Gloeobacter violaceus PCC 7421: one gene and its partner. The protein of the gene in region 1 interacts with the protein of each later gene in a pairwise test. Links are inferred from orthologs where the notes say so. Each region holds a gene or a part of one and is shown on either strand. Other genes may lie near its edges. The genes, in order: GLL_RS18465 and GLL_RS15120.

Region 1 (3,159 bases):
CACGGGCGCTCCGAAGTTCCTGGTGCGCTTCGGCCTGGGGGGGGTAGCCCTTGGAATGCTGCTACTTGCGGGGGCTTTTGCCTTTGCGCTCAACTTCATCGAAGACCCGTCCCTGCCCGAGTTGCGTTCGAGCATCGAAGCGACCGGCCTGCCCTGGCTCCTAGCCGCCATTGCCCTGATTGCCGCCGCCGCCGTCGCGATTGCCGCCTTCAGGCCCCGGCCCGATTGGGCGTGGGCTGCCTGTCTGCTCGCCTACAGTCTCATCTTTCCAGCTTTGATTGGCGGCCTGATGCCCGTGCTCGAACCGCAGGTGCACAGGCCCTTGCTGGCTATGGCCGACCGGCTGCGCACCGAAGCGCGCCCGGGCGATTTGACCGCCGCCTTGGGGGTCTACGCCCCCAGCCTCAATTTCTACTCGGGCATCAACCGCATCCCCGTCTATCAAAAAAGCCCGGAGGTGCGCTACCAGATGGCCCAGGACCGGCGCATGCTGCTGGTGACCACCGAGGGTCGCCTGTGCGAACACTGGATGATCCTCGATGATTTTCCGATTATTTTCACGTCCGGTATCTACAGGCTCTACGACATCCCGCCGCGCTCGAAGCTCAGATACTCAAAACCTGGTGTCTGCGAGGGAAATTGACCCCATATATGCCAACTTCGTCCCGTCTTTCAGGTAAACTGACGGCAAAATTCTTCTTGCCGCCATGCCTACGCTTCTCGAAAGATTGCAGGCTCCTTTGCGGGAGCGCACCGGCGAAACCAGCCCGAACGCATGGGTGCCGGAGGCGCGCCTGCTGGTCGTGCTCATCCTCTGCTGGCTCGCCCTCGGCCTGCTGGTGCTCTTTTCGGCTTCTTTGCCGGTGGGTGAGCTGCAGTACGACGACGGGTTGCGATTTTTTACGCGCCAGGCGCTCACGGCGGCGGTGGGGTTGCTGCTGATGTTCTGGCTGTGCCGAACGCGCATCGACCGCCTGTTTGCCGTGGCTTTGCCGGTGTTCGGGGTGCTGCTGGCGATGGTGTTTTTGGTCAAAATTCCGGGTATCGGCGTCGAGCTGAACGGCGCGCGCCGCTGGCTCCAGCTGGGGCCTTTCTCGCTGCAGCCTTCTGAACTGATCAAGCCCTGCGTCATTTTGCTGGCGGCCCCGCTGATCGCCAACTGGCGAAGGCTGCCGAATTTTACGCGCCTGCTCGGTCTGGTGGCTGCGGGCCTGACGGTGGGCGGCGTGCTGCTCCAGCCTGACCTGGGTACTGCTGCGCTGATTGGTGTCACCCTCTGGCTGATGGGCTTTGCGGGGGGTCTGCCCCTGGGCGGCTTATTTGCGGTGCTGGCGGCCGGGGGCGCGGTCGCTGCCTGGAAGGTAAGCACCACCGCCTATCAGATGGGCCGGGTGACCGCTTTTCTCGATCCGTGGGAGGTAGCCCGGGGCGAAGGTTACCAGTTGGTGCAGAGTCTGCTTGCCGTCGGCTCCGGCGGCCTGCAAGGCACCGGGTTCGGCCTGTCGGCCCAAAAATCGGCGTTCTTGCCCTACCCCTATTCCGATTTCATCTTCGCGGTCTTTTGCGAGGAGTTCGGCCTGGTCGGTGCCGCCGCCTTTGTGCTCTTTTTGTTGCTCTTTTTGGTCGTGGGCTTGCGGGTGGCGGTGCGCTGCGCCGAACCTACGCGCCGATTAATAGCCGCCGGTGCGACGCTGCTGTTGGTTACCCAGGCATTCTTCCACATCGCTGTGGTCACCGGTGCCGTACCGCCCAAGGGCATGCCGCTGCCGCTGATGAGCTACGGTGGCAGCGGTTTGATTGCGAGCTTATTGTGCTGCGCTCTGCTTATCCGTGCCGCCTGCGAGATGAACCTTGCCCCGGCGGTGCGCTTCGTGCGCCGCCGCCCCGCCGCGCCACCGCCCCGCCCAGTGGCGCCCGCCGCTCGTCCCGCCTCCGAACCTGTCCGGCGGGAGCCGTCGCCTTTGCCGGCGTACCTGCTCGATACGGCTGTCCGTAGCCGGTAGCCCGTTGAAAGTCTATTTGGCTGAGGCTGTAGGTAGACCTACTTCGTAGTAGCGGCCAGCCTCCTGCTGGTTCTCGATAAGAATCTCCTGGGCAAGCAGGTGACCGACACGAATAAAGTTGTCGGCGGCGATGCCGTTTTTGGGATCAGTTTCTCCAGCAAGCCGCAAAGATCCCCTTGCTCTGGCTAGCTTGCCCTGCTGTTCTTAGACTTCGTCAATACTATTGAGTAGAACAGCGACAAAAAAAGTCGTTTCGATTATCTATATGTTGAATATTTTTTTAGAAGTGGTGGTCGTAAACGATCAGATGCGCTTGCATGCCCTCTCCCAGGTACTTGGCCCAGAGATGATTCTGCCCGAATACTCATTCAAGCTTCGTGAACCTCTCAAAGTTAGCTCGCGCAGCTGCTTCGATTGTTGACGTGATCTGCGAAGGAGGTGCCAGTTGCCACAGACTTGCGCCAAGCAGCACAACTGCTGGATACCAGGGAGTGCGGTTCATCTGCCTAGGCTTTTTTGTCAGCCCACCAGCGGGGCGTAGCTTTCGGTATGGACCTCGACCGAGTTGTTCGGGCTCTCGATGAGTCGCACTTTGTGGAGCCTCGCCCCCAAAGCCCGCACCGGCTCTTCGAGCAGGTCACGGATATGGAGGGCGATATTTTCGGCAGTGGGCACCACCCCGGCGAAGTAGGGCACGTCCTTATTGAGGAAGGTGTGGTCGAAGGGCAGCAGGACCTTGTCTTTGAGAATCTGCTGTAATGCCGCCAGATCCACCAGCATGCCGGTGCGTCCGTCCACTTCGCCCTTGACGGTAATTTCGACGTGGTAGTTGTGGCCGTGGCCGTTCGGGCGGGCGCACAGGCCGTAAATCTCGGTGTTTTCTTCAAGCGAGAGCGAATCGAGGGCCAGCCGGTGGGCGGCGGCGAAGTGGTCGGAAATGGTCAGATACGCTTGCATGCCTTCTCCCTGATACTCAGCCCAAAGGTCGTCCGATTCGAATAACTGCACCCGCACCACGGGCAGGTGGGGCACAAGCCGGTGAAAGATGACGCGCGCGAGGTGCTCGGTGGTGGGCAAAGTCTCGGCAAGTTCCGGCCAGGCTTCGTTGAGCAAATTCGTGTCGAGCTGGGCGGTCACTTCGCGCTTAATCACGTGC
Region 2 (3,310 bases), 650 kb from region 1 along the record:
ATCCCCGTCTCGAAGTGCTCACCCGCAAAACGATCACAGCCGGCGAAGCTGAGATCCAGTCCAACCCCCGCGCCCGTTCGGCCAGGCTGCGCCTGGCCCGCCGCCTTTCACCCAGTGAGGAGTCTCGATCGTGAACGCCCTACCCCAGAGCCAGGTTTCCCCAAATACCGGCGTCGTGCTGCCGCTCGAACGTCCCCTTGCCGCCCCGCCCACCCCGGAGGAGTTAAAAACGCTGCGCCTGGCTGCCGGGCTGCGCACGGCGCGCAACGCCGGCATCGGTGTCCTCGCGCTGCTGGTCGTCGCCACCTCGGGCCTGTACTGGTGGACTTTTCAGACCCAGGCGCGCTGGGAGGACGGCTACCGGCAGTTGGTAAGCCTGCGCACGCAGTCGCGGCAACTGGCGCTTTTTAGCGAAGCGCTCACCGGCAACCTGGCAAGCAGCGTCGCCCTCAACACGCCGCTCAGGGTGGCCACCCCCGCCCAGGCGCTCAGCGTACCGGCCGCTCCCGAGCGTCCCCTCAAGCCGTTGCCCCAGGCTGCGGCCCCTGATCTGGCCCTTGCCATTCCGGCGGGCTACTGATGCGTTCGATCCGGCGGCAAACCACCTCCCGCCTGTGGCTGGTGGGCATCGGTGTACTCGCGGCGGCGGGCGGTCTGGGCTACCGCCTCTACGATCTGCAGGTCACCCAGGCGAGCACCCTCCAGGAACGTGCCGCCCTCCAGCGCGAGCGCACGGTCAAATCCGAGCGGCCCCGGGCAGGAATCGTCGATCGGCGCGGGGTGGCCCTGGCCCTCGATGAGCCGATTTTTGATCTCTACGCCCACCCGTTTTTGATCGACGCGGAGGCAAAATTGCTCGCCTCGCGCCAGGCTTCCAGACAAAAAGGCGTCGATCGCGAGGCGCTGGAGGCCAAGCTTGCCGCCCAGCACCGTCAGGCGCTGCGCTCCGAGATGGCCCTGGCCCTCGCCCAGGCCACCGGTCGGCCCGCGGCCGAAATCGCCGCCCGCCTCACTGAAAATCGCCGCACCGTCGCCCTTGCCCGCGGCCTGGGCGAAAATGCCCGCGAGCGCATCGTGCAGGCGAAGCTGCCGGGGTTGGAGTTCGGTTCGCGCCGCCGCCGCTTCTACCCGGACGGGGCCAACAGCGCTGCGTTGGTGGGCTTTCTCAACTACGAAGGCCAGGGCCAGGGGGGCGTCGAGCAGTTCTACCACAAGCGCCTCACCGGCGCCTCGTCGAGCTACCCGGTCACCCTCGGCCCCGGGGGGCTGCCGCTGGCAAGCACCCTGCCCACCGAGGCGTTCGAAGGCTTCGAGCCCGGCCGTCTGGCCCTCACCATCGACGCGCGCGTGCAGCGTGCCGCCCGCCTTGCCCTGGAGCGCGGCGTCGAGGCCAACCGCGTCACTCGGGGTGCCGCCATTGTGCTGGAGCCCCAGAGCGGCGAAATTCTGGCGATGGCGGTGAGCCCCAGTTTCGACAACAACCGCTACGGCGAATTTCCGCCCGCCCATTTCAAGAACTGGGCGGTGAGCGACCTGTACGAACCAGGATCGACATTTAAGCCGGTCAACGTCGCCCTCGCCCTCAGCGCCGGGGCCATTCGCCCCGACACCGTCGTCAACGACTCCGGTTCGATGAGTTTTGGCCGCTATACGCTCAGCAACTACGACCGGCGGGCGCGCGGGGCGATTTCGGTCACCAAGGTGCTGATGGTCTCCAGCAACATCGGCATGATCCGCCTGATGCAAAAAATGCCGCCCACCGCGTACTACGACAAACTGCGCGAAATCGGCATCGGGGGAGCCGGCGGCGTCGATCTGCCGGGCGAAACGCGCGGGATCATCACCAACCGCACCCAGTTCGCCAAATACCCGGTGCAGGTGGCGACGGTGGCCTTCGGCCAGGGGGTGGCCCTCACGCCTTTGCAACTGGCAAGCCTGCACGGGGCGATTGCCAACGGCGGCATGGCCATCCAGCCCCACCTCGTGCGCGCCTTCGAGAATGACGAAGGCCAGGTGCTCTGGAAACCGGAGCACCGATCGACCAAGCGCATCTTCACCTCCGAGGCGACCGTCGCCGTGCGCGAGATGATGATGCACGTCGTCGAAGAGGGCACCGGCAAACCGGCGCGCATCCCGGGCTACCGCATCGGCGGCAAGACCGGCACCGCCCAAAAAGCCAACATCGGCGGGCGCGGCTACCTGGCGGGCAAAAAGATCACCAGCTTCGTGGGCTATCTGCCGGCGCGCAACCCACGCTACGTGGTGCTGGTGGTGCTGGATGAACCCAAGTCCGGTAACGCCTTCGGCTCCACCACCGCCGCTCCCATCGTGCGCGAAATCTGCCAGGAGCTGATTTCCTACGGCAACCTCCCCCCGAGTCACCCGCAGGAGTTGCTCGCCGCCGCGCCCAAAAAACCGTAGTAGCTTACCACCGTACCGCCGTAGACCCGCCGATCGAGTCGCACCAGAGAACCCACGGCCTCGGGCAAATCCGGCAAATCTTCGCCGTGCTCGGCAGCCAGTTCGCCGTCGTCGGCCAGCAACCCGCAGGCAACGACCGCCTCCAGTACCGGCAGGTAAAGCTCCCCACGGTAAGGCGGGTCGAAGTAGATGAGATCGAACACCCGGCCCTGCTTTGCCAGACGGGCGACACCGGTAAGCGCGTCCGTTTTGTGGATCGTCCCGAGGCCGGGGGCGATCTTGTCCCAGTTGGCCGCGGCGATGCGCGCCGCCCCGGCCGCCTGCTCGATCCCGATTGCCTCTGCCGCGCCGCGCGCCAGGGCTTCGGCCCCCATCGTGCCCGCCCCGGCGCACAGATCGAGCCAATGGCAGCCTTCCACCCGGCCGTGCCAGCGACCGAAGACGGCCGTGCGCACCCGCCCTAAAGTAGGCCGGGTATCGAGTCCGCCCGGGGTGCGCAGCAAGCGGTTGCCGTAGATACGCAGGCTCATCGTCCGCCTATGCTAACCGGCCGTGAGGTTCAAGCAAGTCTACCCATCACCCGCTGGCTGCCACGATGCTTCATGAGGGAGGACGATTGACCCGTAGTAATTTTCCTGCCAGATTCTCCTCTTCATCCTCGATCGCCCTGTGGATGTTGTCAGCAAGCCGCTGCCAGTTCAAATCCTCGGAGCAGACGACGATTCCGGCATGCTCCGGACAAAAGCGATGCAGCCGCACAAAATGGCGACGATTTTGGGTGAGAACAGCGCATTGTCGACTGGCAGCAAAGTCCAATACCTGTTCGTCTGGTATGCCCTTGGTAGCCTGGCCGGCCTCCTGAGCCGTCAATACGTCATGTCCCAGTGCC

The links.
Region 2: the proteins of GLL_RS18465 (region 1) and GLL_RS15120 interact in binary tests that used the Escherichia coli proteins (3 or more experiments, as listed by UniProt). The link is inferred for Gloeobacter violaceus PCC 7421 from one-to-one orthologs.

The regions. Positions count from the first base shown.
Region 1 is NC_005125.1:3,771,299-3,774,457, reverse strand. What follows is about bases 7-2,855. They hold GLL_RS18465 (FtsW/RodA/SpoVE family cell cycle protein), read left to right. Parts: upstream 7-707; coding sequence 708-2,003; downstream 2,004-2,855. Other genes in these bases: GLL_RS18455 (6-carboxytetrahydropterin synthase), read right to left, coding at 2,523-2,855; GLL_RS18460 (hypothetical protein), read right to left, coding at 2,016-2,171; GLL_RS18470 (ArnT family glycosyltransferase), read left to right, coding at 7-643. In the rest of the region: more of GLL_RS18470, read left to right, coding at 1-6; more of GLL_RS18455, read right to left, coding at 2,856-3,159.
Region 2 is NC_005125.1:3,124,832-3,128,141, forward strand. The notes cover bases 1-3,000. They hold GLL_RS15120 (peptidoglycan D,D-transpeptidase FtsI family protein), read left to right. Parts: upstream 1-579; coding sequence 580-2,421; downstream 2,422-3,000. Other genes in these bases: rsmH (16S rRNA (cytosine(1402)-N(4))-methyltransferase RsmH), read left to right, coding at 1-134; GLL_RS15115 (hypothetical protein), read left to right, coding at 131-580; rsmD (16S rRNA (guanine(966)-N(2))-methyltransferase RsmD), read right to left, coding at 2,379-2,951. Also shown: GLL_RS15130 (DUF5615 family PIN-like protein), read right to left, coding at 3,022-3,310. UniProt on the Escherichia coli protein: Essential cell division protein that catalyzes cross-linking of the peptidoglycan cell wall at the division septum. Required for localization of FtsN.